Regions from separate parts of the Thiomicrorhabdus immobilis genome, predicted to be linked through region 1. Evidence: predicted binding sites of a transcription regulator. Region 1 holds the regulator's gene; the other holds the start of a gene.
The links. The regulator PhoB, encoded in region 1, activates phosphate uptake and scavenging genes when phosphate is short. The targets are predictions, from matches to a motif close to GNNTGTCATAAAACTGTCANAT.
Positions count from the first base shown of each region.

Region 2: the regulator PhoB is predicted to act here: its motif matches at 3,719-3,740, upstream of olsF (bifunctional ornithine lipid synthase OlsF).

Region 1 is NZ_AP024202.1:720,702-728,488, forward strand. It holds gene L6421_RS03140 (ABC transporter permease subunit) at 1-905, shown strand, start outside; gene pstA (phosphate ABC transporter permease PstA) at 917-2,554, shown strand; gene pstB (phosphate ABC transporter ATP-binding protein PstB) at 2,674-3,492, shown strand; gene phoU (phosphate signaling complex protein PhoU) at 3,559-4,305, shown strand; gene phoB (phosphate regulon transcriptional regulator PhoB) at 4,389-5,087, shown strand; gene phoR (phosphate regulon sensor histidine kinase PhoR) at 5,090-6,367, shown strand; gene L6421_RS03170 (inorganic phosphate transporter) at 6,636-7,787, opposite strand, start outside.
Region 2 is NZ_AP024202.1:2,320,609-2,328,395, reverse strand. It holds gene L6421_RS10485 (J domain-containing protein) at 1-662, shown strand, start outside; gene L6421_RS10480 (hypothetical protein) at 997-1,881, shown strand; gene olsF (bifunctional ornithine lipid synthase OlsF) at 1,919-3,655, opposite strand; gene L6421_RS10470 (cache domain-containing protein) at 4,007-5,113, shown strand; gene L6421_RS10465 (TlpA disulfide reductase family protein) at 5,241-6,512, shown strand; gene L6421_RS10460 (diguanylate cyclase domain-containing protein) at 6,573-7,787, opposite strand, start outside.

The sequences.
Region 1 (7,787 bases):
GTACCATCAAGGCCGCGTTATATTCAATGTTGTTTGCGGTGCCAATTGCGATTTTAGCCGCAATCTATACCGCATTCTTTATGGATAAGGCGACTCGTCAGTGGGTAAAGCCAGCGGTGGAGATGATTGAAGCTTTACCAACCGTTATTTTAGGTTTCCTTGCCGGACTCTGGTTGGCTCCTTATATGGAAGCTAATCTGCCAGGTTTCTTTGCCTTACTGATTGTCATTCCGCTGGGCATCATCCTATTTGGTTACACCTGGTCTAGATTGCCCGAAAATATTCGTCTAATGGTTCCGGTAGGGCGTAGAGCGGTATTGATGATTCCGATTATTATCTTTTTAGGTTGGTTTGCTTTGCAGTTGAGTAGCCCTATTGAGGATGCGATGTTTGATGGCAATATGCGCCATTGGTTAACGGCTTCCGCAGGAATTGATTTTGACCAGCGTAATGCCATGGTCATCGGTTTTGCGATGGGCTTTGCGTTGATTCCGACCATCTTCTCGGTGACCGAGGATGCGATTTATAACGTGCCAAGCTATTTGGTCAATGGCTCTTTGGCTTTGGGTGCGAGTGGTTGGCAAACATTGGTTGGTGTGGTTCTACCGACTGCAAGTCCAGGTATCTTCTCAGCAATCATGCTAGGTTTTGGCCGTGGTGTGGGTGAAACCATGATTGTATTGATGGCTTCAGGTAATACGCCATTAATGGAAGTGAATATTTTTGAAGGTATGAGAACGCTTTCTGCGAACTTAGCCGTGGAAATGGCCGAGGCGGAAGTGGCCAGTTCACATTATCGCGTGCTGTTCTTAGCAGGCCTGGTATTGTTTGTGTTTACCTTTTTATTCAATACATTAGCAGAAGTTGTTCGCCAACGTATGCGCCGTAAATACGGTTCATTATAGGAGTTTGGAAAATGAAAGATTGGTTTAACAAAGGCGAACATTGGATTTGGATTAGCTCTGCTATGGTCAGCATCAGTGTGGTGCTGGTTGTCGGCTTGATGGCTATGATCACCTATAAGGGGGCGGTACATTTTTGGCCGCACGCGGTATATGAATTTCAAGTGAATCAGAACGGTCAGTCTGAAAAAGTCATCGGTGAATTACGTGATGAAAAAGTGCGTGAAGTCACGAATCCAAAAACAGGCAAAGAAGAGGAGCTTACCCAATACCTTATCAAGGTAGGTAATCGTGATGTCTACGGGATTGATTTTAGATGGATCAATGGGGATGTGATTAGTTCGCCGTTAGAGAATTTATCTAAAGATATTTTGGTTATTGAGCGTTTTGAATACGGAAATGTGTTTGGTCACATTGTTGGCGCCAGTATTGCCGGTACTCAGGTGCCTGATAAAAAGAGGTTGTTGAACTTACTTAAAGAGCAAGTGAAGCACAGCACGGAAACCCACGCCAAAATCAAACACATTGAAAAAGTGTTGATTGGTGGAATCAACTACAAAATAGAACAGTTACGTTTTGAAGAGAAAAAACTTCGTAAGCATGGCGCTTTCACGGCTGAAGAAGAGGCTCGTATTGCGGCCGAACGAGCGGAACTGCAGAGTGAATTCGTAGGTTACCAAGCTGAAACTGAAGTGCTTTATAAAAAGCTCGACAGTTTTGGTGAGATCACTGTTGAAATCAGCAACGGCCAAACCTTAACCGTTCCGGTTAAGAATATTGTGAATTTTTGGCGTCCAAACAATATGGACTTTATGGATAAAGTGGCGTTTTTTGGACACTCTATCGGAAACTTCCTATTTGACGACCCTCGTGAGGCGAATACCGAAGGCGGAATCTTCCCCGCGATGATCGGTACCATCACCATGGTGTTATTGATGACGATTTTGGTCACTCCAATGGGGGTTATCGCAGCTGTCTACATGCGTGAATATGCAAAAGATGGGCCTATGCTGCGTATGGTCAGAATATCAATCAATAACTTGGCAGGGGTTCCTTCGATTGTATTTGGTATTTTTGGTTTAGGATTCTTTGTCTATATCTTAGGCGGCTCTATCGACGAACTCTTCTATGACTATGCTCTGCCAAGCCCAACCTTTGGTACCCCTGGGCTGCTTTGGGCAGCACTGACCATGGCATTGCTGACGTTACCGGTGGTGATCGTTTCCACTGAAGAAGGTCTGTCACGTATTCCTCGATCGTTAAGAGAGGGTGGTTTGGCGTTGGGTGCGACCAAGTCGGAAACGATTATGAAAATCGTTTTACCTATGGCGACTCCCGCGATTATGACTGGTTTGATTTTAGCGATTGCGCGTGCCGCAGGTGAGGTTGCACCGCTTATGTTGGTGGGAGTGGTTAAGTTGGCTCCTGAGTTGCCGGTTGATGCGATTGCTCCATTTGTCCATTTAGACCGAAAGTTTATGCACTTAGGTTTCCATATTTATGATGTTGGTTTCCAAAGTCCAAACGTTGAGGCGTCCCAGCCATTGGTTTATGCCACTTCATTACTACTGGTCATCATTATCGTTGGCTTGAATATCGGTGCGATTTCTATCCGTAACCGACTACGTGAAAAATATAAAGCCCTTGAGTAAATCGGTGGGTAATCCGTGCCCATTGTGGCAGGCTGTTGGTGGTTTGACGATTACGGTTGAATACAAAAATTAAGATTATTAAGCGGTGACATTGAAGTCATCAACTTGAGGAAAAGTTTATGAGCGAACAAAACTTATCGATTTCATTAGATAGAGACGATAGAGAACTGTCTTTGGCAAATGAAAAGGTGGCGATTGAAGTTAAGAATTGGAACCTTTATTACGGCAAAAAACAGGCTCTAAATAATATCACTATGAGTCTGCCGGAAAACCGTGTGACTGCGTTTATCGGTCCGTCTGGTTGTGGAAAGTCTACCTTGTTGCGTTGTTTTAACCGTATGAATGATTTGATTGATATCGTGAATGTCGATGGTGAAATGACACTTCATGGCGATGATATGTACGCTAAAAACATGGATGTGGCAGCGTTACGCCGTCGTGTTGGTATGGTGTTCCAAAAACCAAACCCTTTTCCCAAATCCATCTACGAAAATGTTTGTTATGGTTTGAGACTGCAAGGCATTAAAGATAAGGCGACATTGGATGAGTCTGTTGAATGGGCTTTGAAAGGGGCTGGACTTTGGGATGAGGTGAAAGATCGTTTAGATGAAAATGCCTTAGGTATGTCTGGCGGTCAGCAACAGCGTTTATGTATTGCGCGCGCGATTGCGATTAAGCCGGAAGTTTTATTGCTTGATGAGCCTACTTCCGCTCTGGACCCTATCTCAACCTTGGCGATTGAGGAGTTGATTTTTGAGTTGAAAAAGGAGTTCACGATTTTAATCGTGACGCACAATATGCAACAAGCTGCCCGTGTTTCAGATTATACGGCGTTTATGTATATGGGTGATTTAATTGAATATACCGATACGGATAGTCTGTTTACAAATCCTCAGGTCAAGCGTACAGAAGACTATATTACTGGCCGTTACGGTTAATTTAAGCATAGGGCTGGAAAATTAAATTTAGCAGTATGTTAGTTAAGATTAAGTAGGGTGGATAGCATGGAAAAAACAGGTTTTAAATCGCATATATCTGGACAATATAACCGCAATCTGGAAGAACTTTTCAACCAAGTCCTTGAAATGGGCGGGCTGGTTGAAAGTCAGTTGGAAAATGCCGTTGAAGCGATTAAAGGCGAAAACAGAAGTTTAGCTAAACAAGTCAAGCAGCTAGACAAGGCTGTGAACAAGGATGAAATCGAAATCGATCGACTATGCGCACGCGTTTTAGCTCGTCAGCAACCCACCGCATCGGATTTGCGTTTAGTGGTGAGTGCGATTCGTATAGCGGTTGATTTGGAGCGTATTGGGGATGAAGCCGTCAATACCTCTAAATTGGCGATTAAGATGGCAAAAGTGAAAGAGATTCCATGCGATACTTTGCCTGGATTCAATGGCTTGATGGAAATCATCGCCATCGATTTAACCATGTTGAAGAAAGTGCTGAATAGTTTTGCGCAATTGGATACTTCAGCTTTATCTGAAATTGTGGATTATGAAACCCATGTCGATGCGATTAAAGCCAAGGCGTTGGTTGAAATTCAATATTCACTGAATAACAATACCGAAGCTTTGGCTGAATATATTATGCAAATGATCTATTCGATTCGTGCCGCTGAACGCATTTCATCGCATATTCTGAATATCTGTGAAAGCATTGTATACTTGGTTAAAGGTCTTCATGTCCGTAATATGAACGCTGAGAAATTAAAGCAGTTCATAGACGATGTAAATGCTGAGTCGGTTTAATAGGTTTTGATAAATGGCAGTCAGTATAATTGATTGCCGTTGATTGTTATTGGTTATAGTAAGTCGCTGTTTTGGAGAGCACTTTGAGTCAAAATAAAATCTTAATCATTGAAGATGAGCCCGCTATCCGTGATATGTTGAAATTCACATTGACCTCATCGGATTATGCGGTAAATGAAGCGAGCAATGCGGAGGAGGGGTGGAAATCTGCCCTTGCCGATAAACCGGATTTGATTTTGCTGGACTGGATGATGCCTGGAACCTCTGGGGTTGTGTTGGCGGAGCGTTTCCGAAAGAATGATCAAACCGCCAATATACCGATTATCATGCTGACGGCTCGCGGAGAAGAGAGCGACCAGGTGCAGGGGTTTGATGCCGGGGCGGATGATTATGTGGTGAAACCGTTCTCTCCACGAGCATTAGTGGCAAGAGTCCAAGCTTTGCTCAGACGTCAATCCAATCAAAAGGCTAATACGGATCAGATTTCCGCAGGCAATATGCGTCTAGACTTGGAAAGCCATCGTTTTTATGTCAGTGATGAAGAGATTAAGCTTGGGCCAACCGAGTTTAAACTGGTACATTTTTTTATGACACATCCGAATAGGGTCTTCTCTAGAACCCAGCTGCTTGATCATGTTTGGGGTGTGAATGTCGTGGTGGAAGAGCGTACGGTCGATGTACATATCCGTCGATTACGAAAACTACTGGAGCCAACCCTTGTTGCGGATTATATTCAGACAATAAGAGGCTCAGGCTATCGTTTCTCGGTGGTTGAGGGTTAATTTTGTTATCCAATGGCATTAAACGTGAACTGACGTGGATAGTCTTTTTTGCTTGGCTATTAATGTTTTTTGCATGGTTAACTGACTTATGGATCCAGTCGCTGTTTATTTTCATCTTGTTCTATATCGGTCGCCAGCTATGGAGTATGCGTAAATTCGAAAACTGGATGGACGGCCGTAAAGCCAATTCCTACCCTCCAGCGTCCGGTCTTTGGAGCGAACTCACTTATTTGGTCTCCAAAAAACAGCGAGCCTTGGAAAAACACGCAGACCTAAATTTATATAAGTCAGAACAATTCAAAGCCGCGTCTATGTTGATTCCAGACGCCATCGTCTCTTTAGACGAGGGGAATCATATCGAATGGTTCAATACGGTCTCCAAATCGTTAATCGGAGTGCGTCGTCAAGATGTGGGGCACAAAATCGAATCGGTCATCCGTCAGCCTGAGTTTATCCAATACTTGAAGTTACAGGATTTTGATAAGTCACTCACCTTAAATTCGCTTTACAAGCAATCCCGTACCTTCGAAATGCAAGTGATTCCGTATTTTGAAAGTCATAAATTGTTGGTGGTGCGTGACATCACCGAACTGTACCAGTTAGCGCAGATCCGTCGCGATTTCATTGCCAATGCCTCTCATGAGTTAAGGACTCCATTAACGGTTTTACGTGGCTATTTGGAAGTGATGCTCGATACTCCAGGTGAGCATCAAACAACCTGGAAATTACCTCTAGAGCATATGGAAACCCAATCTTTGCGTATGCAGGCAATTATCGAAGACCTATTGACGCTATCCACAATTGAAGCGGACTCAATTACCGCGGTCAAAGAGATGGTGGATGTCCCTAAGATGCTGCATCAACTAGAAGAAGATGCCCGTCAACTCGGTAATGAGAACCATCATTTTGTCTTTGATATTGACGATGCTTTGGTTATCAAAGGGTTTGCCGAACCGTTGAAAAGTGTCTTTATGAATTTGGTCTCCAACGCGGTGCGTTACTCCCCGGAAGGGGGGGCGATTTCGGTACGCTGGTTCAAAGAGAACAATACCGTCGTTTATGAGGTAGAGGACGAAGGTTTAGGGGTTGCTCAAGAACACATTCCTCGTCTAACGGAACGTTTTTATCGGGTTGATAAAGATCGTTCGCGGGTGACTGGTGGTACCGGCTTAGGTTTGGCTATCGTTAAGCATGTTTTGGAACGTCATCACGGTAAACTGGTTATTGATAGTGTTCTAGGTAAGGGAAGTGTGTTTCGTTGCGAATTCCCGGTGAAATAACGGGAAATGACGGTTTAGGTCGGTTATTAGCTAGGTTCGTTAGGCTCATTAGATTCATTAGGTTCATTAGGTTCATTAGGTTCGTGGCACAGGTTTATCGCTTGCTAGTCCTCAGTGTTAGTTCATTTACCCTTTTTAACGCTACCAGGCCTGGTAGGTTATCTGCAATCATAAATCCCGCAATATATGACAACTATAAATAACAGCTATAAAAAAAGGGCTGATGAAAGCCCTTTTTCGATTGGTTCAAAAATGTTGCTAATAAGCTTTATGGCAACATCATGCCTCGAATCATAAAGTAAATGATCGCCGCTAAGGTGGCTGAAGCTGGAACGGTAATGACCCATGCCGCTACGATTTTCAAGAAAGCGGAACGTTTCACTAGCTCTTTTTGGTAGACTTTATCCAACGATTTACGTTCTTTTTTGGTCAGCGATATCTCGGCTTCTTTCTCTTTTAACTGCGCCAATAACGCTTTTTTACCTTCTAATGATGCATTCTCAAAACGCCAAATATACTCTTCAACCTCTTGCTGGTCAGCACCTTGGTGGTGATCACGAATCTGCTGAATAGTTTTAGCATAACTACGCTTTAGGTATTCTCGCAAGAAGCCGACACCAAAGACACCCCCGACGGCAATATGAGTTGAACTGACCGGTAAGCCAAGCTGTGAAGCGACAATTACGGTGATTGCCGCCGCCATTGCAATAGAGAAGGCTCGCATTTGATCCAGTTCGGTGATCTCGGTACCAACGGTACGGATGAGTTTAGGGCCAAACAGCAATAGACCTAAAGAGATACCGATGGCACCAATCATCATAACCCATAAAGGTATCTCTGCCTTAGAGTGAATACCTCCCGTTTGCACGGCGTCATAGATGGCCGCTAAAGGCCCAACGGCATTTGCCACATCGTTGGCACCATGGGCAAAACTTAATAAAGCCGCCGCAAAAATAAGAGGGAAAGTGAATAGGGTATTGACACTGGCTTTGGAGTTTTCTAAACGCTCAGCTTGACGGGCAATCAATGGCTTAATCGTAAGATAAGCGATGGTCGCAATCGCAAAACCAATGGCGGTAGCCGTCATAAAGTCGACTTTCCAGATTTTCTTTAGGCCTTTAAGGATCAAGTAAGTAGAGAACGACCAGACCATAATCGCGATTAGGATAGGCAGCATCTTCTTGGCGGCAGCTACCATGTCGTCTTTATAGGTGATGCTGCGTTTAATCCAGTAGAGGAAGCCTGCGGCGATGATACCCCCGATAACAGGTGAGATAATCCAGCTAGCGGCAATCGCTCCCATTTTATCCCAGTTGGCAATGGACCAGCCAGCAGCAGCAATACCCGCACCCAATACGCCACCTACAATTGAGTGGGTCGTTGAAACTGGTGCACCCATTGCGGTGGCTAAGTTCAACCA
Region 2 (7,787 bases), 940 kb from region 1:
TATTTTTTCAGGCTTATTTAAAAAAATATAACGTATCTGAACAAGAATTAAATCAGGCTATCTGGAAAAGTAAAATTAAGTCCATGAAGATAGGAGGAAATACGTTTGTAGAAGATAAGCCAATTATCAACTCTGCTACAGTTAATAACTCTTCAAGATCAGTCTTTCTTATTATTTTTATCCTTACTTTAATTTCTTTTTTTGTATTCTCATATAACTCAACTTCTACCAAACAACCAGCAATACCCAAAGAGCTTCCAACATATCAAGAATCTCTCTTACCTCAATCAGGAGTACTTTCTGTAAGTACAATAGAACCTTTAATTGCACCATTTTCAATTACAGCCAGTTCAACACAAAACCATTTGGTTAAGCTAAAAGACTCTATTACTGGAAATGATATTGTTTCAATCTTTATAAGAGCTGGTGAAACAGTAAAAACTAAAGTTCCTTTGGGAACTTACACGCAAGTTTATGCTTCAGGTAACACTTGGTATGGAAATAAATTACTGTTTGGAAGAAGAACCGTTCTGTCAAAGTCATTAACAGCCTTCAGCTTCTATAAGTCTGGAAATCGAATTAGAGGGCACCAAGTAACTCTACAAAACAGAGTTAATGGAAATCTTAGATCATCTAGAATCAGTCAAAATGAATTCGAATAATGATTTTACATAAAATATTTAACAAAACTATAACTAGTTGATTTATTTATATTTAAATTAGGGTTTTTAGTAAGCTTTAGACCAAGTTATATCCTTGTTAATTATTAATAAATAAGAAGGTATCGAGTCACTTCGTGACTATACACAGTAAACAACGAATTTCACCATTTCCATCCTTATCCGAATAGATTATTTTCATAGAAATTTTATTGCATAAAATAAGCTTGCAACCTTTCTTAGTTAAAATATACTTGTAAGTAGTGTCTTTACTTATTTATATGCATTTCAAGTAGGTTTTCACTAAGATTAAAAACTTATTGAAGGAGTTCCCATAATGGGTATTTCAACGACGATCCTAGCAAAAAATAATCTGCTTCAGCCAAAACAGGTTTTTGCGATACTTGAATCCCAAGGGCTCATTACAAAAGAAAATGACTCATGGGCTTTAACAAACAAAGGAAGTGAGCTTGGCGCAGTAGTTTCTAATGGACGGTACGGACAGTATATCGCTTGGCCAGATGATTTTGACTTAAGCCAATTTTCTAATAATGAATCTAAAGAAAGTGCTGATGACAACCTTCTGAATAGTACGGCTATTGGAAAGCATTTTGGTTTTTCAGCCAATAAAGTCAATTCAATTTTATCTGAATTAGGCTGGATCAAGAAAGGTGTTAAGGGTTGGATTGCAACCGACCAAGGACTTAAGCACGGTGCTGTCAATAATAAGTCATACCAATCTGGCGTACCTTTCACAAAATGGCCTGAATCAATCCTTGAGTCCCCTATCTTGAAAAGTACAGTAAGCTCATTTCTAGGCAACTCAGAAGATACCAATCCAGAAGAAAAGCAAGTTGATGACATCGGATTTAGGGAAAAGTTTGAGGCCAAACATCGTACAACAGATGGTCATTATGTTCGCTCTAAAGCTGAAATGCTAATTGATAACTTTTTATACATGATGGAAATTCCTCATGCCTATGAACGACGATTACCAATCGAGGAAGAAGTTTACTCTGATTTCTATATTCCTACCGGAAAGGTCTATATTGAGTACTGGGGTTATGAGAATGAACCCCGTTACTTAGCTCGTAAAAAAGCCAAGCAAGAAATATATGCAAAATATGGTTTTAATCTAATTGAGCTTACAGAAAAAGAAGTTCAAAACCTTGATGACCATTTGCCGAGATTATTATTAGACTTTGGAATACAGACTTATTAATTTAGCTTTAGCCTGGTGTTGTCCAATTTTGAGTTATTCAAGCTTTAATCGGGTTGAGATAACGTTCACGTTTTTTGGGTTTGAGTTTATCAAGCTCAACTAAAATCAACGCATCGATACAGTCGTTAAACTCTGGGTCAATACTAAAGTCGATAAATCGGCAGCCTTTGTCATCCGCCACTTCAGTGTATTGTTTGAACAAAGTGGGGACTTTAACGCCATCCAAATCCAGCAGAGCATTGAGCTTTTTATAACTCTCCTTATAATCGCCACTAAAAATCTCCTGAGCAATTTGTTGGTTGTTTTTGCTTAATTCCACCGGGCGAATCCCTTCCGCCAAGTCTTTATTGGAACCGAATTGCTGTTGGTAAAAGCCCACAATCAACTCTTTAGAGTTTTGCGGGTAAGCATCACTTAAAGACACAGGGCCAAATAGGTATTTGATCTCGGGGTGTTGCGCCACATAAGCGCCAATGCCGTACCAGAGATAATCCAAACTACGTTTACCCCAATATTTAGGTTGCACAAAACTGCGACCCAATTCAATCGCATTGGGTAGGTAGGATTCAATTTCAGGCTTCAGATTAAATAAAGTGCTGGTGTAGAGGTTTTTGATGCTTTTGTCTTTTACCAAATTGGCACACTCTCCTAGACGGTAAGCTCCAACAATCTCTAAATCCTCTTCATCCCATAACACCAGGTGGCGATATTGGTTATCGTAAGCATCCAAGTCCATTGCTGTGCCAGTGCCTTCCTCTACGGTTCTAAAGGTCAACTCACGCAAACGGCCGATCTCATGCATAACCGGTGAATCGGCTTCAAAATCGTATAGATAGATTTTTTTACCGTCTTGGGTTTGCCCCAACAGTTGCGATTTTTTCAGTGCTTTTTTCAAAGCTTGACGGTCAACCGGAGGGGCGATGGTCTCTTCGGTTTTAAATATGGGGGCTTTGCCTTTCTTTAGGTTCTTGGCTTCTTTATCGAGTTTATAGAGGTATTTGCGAAATTGGTTAGCGAGCTGTTTGCCTGGCATCTCTATTTCAGCCAAGTTTTTCCAAGGAATTTGTTTACCAATAAAAAATTGGATTTGCTGATGTTTTTTATTGAACATCTCTTTCACAAGCATCATGGTACCTAGAGGTTTATACAAGGTAGATAACGCGTAAAACAGCGATGAGTTGCGTGCATCGACATAGATGGGTTGTATAGGAGCTTTGGCTTTTTGTGCGAGTTTTAGAAATCCGGCTTTCCACTTGCCATCCCGTACGCCATTCGGGCGAATTCTGGAAACTTCTCCGGCAGGGAACATAATCACCGCTTCCTCGTTGTTCAACGCATCTAAAATCTGTTTGAATTGGGTTTTATGCGCGGTTTTACCGGTCAGATTATCTACCCCTAAAAACAATGATTTTAGAGGTTCAATATTGTTGAGTAAATCGCTGGCCACAATGCGAACATCCGGGCGAATGGTGCGTACCATTTTCAGTAAAGCCAAACCATCCAAAGAGCCGATAGGATGGTTGGCCACCATAATCACTTTACCTTTAGCCGGAATGCGGGCTAAAGCTTGAGAATTCACGGTATAACTAAAATTAAAGTAGTTGAGTACCTCATCTAAAAAAGCAAAGCCTTTTAGGTGTTGGTGGGTTTCAATAAAGGCATTAATCTCTTTTTCATGAGCAAGGCTTTTAATTAAGTTGATTGCAAGTTTGCCGGTTTTTTTATTAGGTAATTCAGGGAACTTTTCAGCAATGACGGCTTCAATGTTTAGCATTTTATGGGAGGTCTCAATATTGTAAATTTGCACATAACATTATTACTTGCATGAGGGTGCTGAAAATGACGAATTGATGACAGAAAAATGATGCTTTTTTAAAGCATTCCATTTTGAATAAGGGGCAAAATCTAGCTAGAAAGCCCTGCTAGATCATTGTTTTATAGCTTGAAAATAAAATAAACTGTTTTCGGTATAAAAATAAACAGTTAAGATTAACTAGGGTTTTCTTGTTACTGTTTTTTACTAAGGGTATGATAAAAAACCATTAATAAAAAATGTTAAATAACAAGTAGTTGATTTATTAAGTAGTTAAATTATTAAGTAGTTAAATTATTAAGTAGTTAAATTATGCCGTCGATTGTTTTTTTAAAATATGTATTACGTTATTTCCTGCCGTTGGCCGTGCTTATGGTTGCTGGTGGCTATTGGGGGTTGCATAATGTTAAAAACGATAAAATCAATCAATTAACGGCAGAAGTCCATGAGCAAGTATTGGTTGGCAAAGCATCGGCAAGTGCAAAATTGCATTTAATCATTAGGGATGTCCTCTATCTTTCGGAAAGTGGGCTTATACATAACGTTTTGAATAATCCGGATTTCAATTCAGACTTGAGCGCGATAGCCCAAGACTGGAAGGTCTTGATGTCAACTTACCAGGTCTATGACCAAATTCGCTGGATAGGCCCTGATGGTAAGGAACGTTTACGTATTAACCAAACCCAAAATGGCCCTCAGCGTGTCGCCGATCAAGATTTACAAGATAAAAGCGACCGCTATTATTTTTCTAAATCCATCGCTTTACAACCTAACCAGTTTTATTTTTCACCCTTTGATTTAAATAAAGAGCATGGTGAGATTGAATTTCCACGTAAGCCGATGATTCGCCTATCCAAACCTGTTCTGGATGCTCAAGGAGAGAGCCATGGTGTGCTTGTTTTAAATTATTTGGGCGATGATTTGCTGAAAGAGATCAAAAAGCATAAACCAGAGATAAATCATCACCTTTGGTTAGCTAATGAAGCCGGTTATTGGTTGATTGGTTCAACCCCAAAAGATGAATGGGGTTTTATGTTTAATAAGCCCGATTTAACCATCAAAACAAGATACCCGGAAGCTTGGTATAAGATTCTCACCCACGAACAGGGCGTGTTCAGCGATCAAGACGGGGTATGGGCGTTTGATACGATTCGACCTCTGCGGGAAGCGGCTCTAGTAAACTTAGCTAAAATGGAAAATATCGTCGTAAGTGATCTTCCAGAGTTAGATAAGGATCTTTCTAGTTCACCGCAATATCCCCCATATTTTTGGAAGCTTATCTATCATATTCCCACCAAAGAGATCAATGCATCCGTTTATTCGGCTCAACAGTCGGTTTACATGGGTTTGTTTGGACTACTGGCTATGCTATTCATCGGGTCATTGTTTTGGGCCAGAGTGCGTATGGCAAAGGATTGAGCCGTTAAGTTTGCCGAACAAGAAGAGCGTTAAACGCGTTAAAATAGGGTGTAATTCGACTAGGTTGATATCACCGATATAAAGTTGAATCCGTTTTTAAGCAGTATTTATTGGATATACAGAATCTATGCCTCGAATTTTTGCCTTGTGGCTTTCGCTATTGTTTTCACTGTTTTTTTCTAATGCGGTTCTTGCTCAAGAACGTTTAGTCGATATGGATGGTGTCTCTTTTAGCATTCAAATGATTCAAGCCACCGCAAATGATAAAAGCCTTCCGCCTATGGCAAGGGTGCTTTGGTTACCTTCCGAATATGGCGTTTTGCCGCAAGAAAGGGCCATTGCCGAACAGTTAGCCAAAAAAGGCATTGAGTCTTGGTTTGTGGACTTTTATGAAGCGATGTTCTTATCACCCACTTCCAGTGCCGTTGACGAGATTGACCCGCTATGGACAGCTGAACTCATTGAGCTGGCTCGTGCGGATAAAACGCTTCCCGTTTGGATTGTGGCACCAAATAAAGCCGCACAGATTGCGGTGAGAGGACTGCAATCCATACAGCAAACCGCAACCCAAAATTTAGGCTTGATTTTGATTAACCCCAACCTTTATCTACAAACACCTCAACCAGGCCAGGTAGCCGACTATTGGCCGCAAAGTGCCAATGTCGATTTACCTATTACGCTGATTCAAGCGGAATTGTCACCGTGGAAATGGCGCTTGAATGAACTTAATCAGCAGTTAAACCAAGCAGGAAGTGATGTCTTTACTCAAGTCATTCCTAAAGTAAGAGACCGATTTTATTTTAGGCTAGACGCTTTGGCCGTTGAAAACCGGCAAGCCAAACAGTTAGCCAAATACATACAGCAAGCCATGCGTTTGCAGTTGGTGTATCTGGCGAAACCACGCACGGTAAAGGCACTCAAATCAACAAGTGCTAAGCCTAAGAAAGAGACAAAAAGTGTACAGTTGAACCTTTATAAGGGGCAGCAAAACCTGCCGTTAAAAGCTCAGGGACTTGACGGCAATTATTTTGATTTGAAGGATTATGCAGGCCAGGTGGTCTTGGTGAATTTTTGGGCGAGTTGGTGCCCGCCTTGTGTGCATGAGATGCCGTCGATGGCCCGTTTGAAAACGCATTACGCGGGACAAGATGTAGAGATTTTAGCGGTCAACTTGGGAGAGGAAAAGACACAGGTCGAGTCATTCTTAACCGAACACCCTGTAAACTTTCCGGTTTTATTGGATGACGATGCCAGCGCGGTGAAAGCTTGGAAGGTATTCGCCTACCCAAGTAGTTATCTTATCGACAAACCAGGCCAAATCCGTTTTGCTTTGTTTGGTGCGACAGAGTGGGATGACATCGCTCATATACAGAAAATCGATGCACTTTTAGCGGAATAAAGGTAAGCAAAATCCTGAGGAATCATCCTGCAAAAAGACCAGGCCTGGTCGCTTTAAAAATCAAATGATGATCAAGCGTGCACGACCTTGCTCTTTGGCTTGATATAATGCCTGGTCTACACGTTTTAACAGCTCATATTGATGTTCATTGGGTTGCGCTTCTGTTGCCCCAGCCGAGATTTTTATAATTCTGTTTAAGCCAGCTATTTTTATTGCGGCTAATGAAGTGCAAATGTCTTTGTATAGAGCCTTTATGATTTTAGTATCGGTATTGCGGATAACAATTAAAAACTCTTCACCACCTAGACGATAGGCTTCGGCGTGTTCCAGATTATTCTTTTCCGTTTTCAGTATCTCGCCGAGTTTTTGCAGAGTCAAATCTCCAATATCATGACCAAAATCATCGTTTATGGATTTGAAAAAATCGATATCGAGCATGATAACCCAAAGGTTTGAAAGGTGAACGGGTTCATTATTTAGCTTGGCTAATTGCACGGGTAAGTCACGGTTCAAGCCATGTCGATTGGTCAAGTTGGTTAAGAAATCATGGTGTGCAACGTATTCAAGCTCTTGTTGTTGTTGAATGATTAATCCTTTGCGTCTCTGTTCGATAAGATAGCTCCAACTAGCCAAAGCAAAAAAGGCAGCCATGAAAGCAAAAATAATCAGACTGATTATCAAAAATGTTTTATTTGCGTTGAGCATGCTTTCAGTAATATTCAATCGATATGAAACAAAAGCACGTATATCACCTAATTTTTCATTAAATCCATGCTCTGAACCGTATTTTTCAATCAGACCTTTGGGTGCTGTTTTTGGGTCGCCATGGCACATTAAACAGTTGGCCTCGTTTGCGTTAAATGGGGCGGCATAATAGAGTGTTTCCTGGCTATTAATCATTTCTACACGGTGAATTTGCTTCAAGTTTCGATCGCTATTGAACTTTTCTAAGAGTTCAATTTCTTCAGGTGTTGCCTGATTGACAGGGTTTCGTGGATTTTTAGCTGCCAGTCGGTATTTCCAACTATTCAAATCCTTGGCGTCTAATTTTTTATCAAAAATTTGATATACCTTTCTGGAAATAAAGGTGCTGGATAAAAGATGGGGGTCAAAAAAATCGTAGGAAAGAATATGCTCTTTCTGTAAATTATAGATAATCGGTTTAAGTTGGCTATTGATGTATTGGCGCAGTGATGTCTGATAAAGAATATGTTGATTCAGCTCATTCAGTTTATTTTCAATAATGGTATTTTTGACTTGTTGATAGATGGAGGC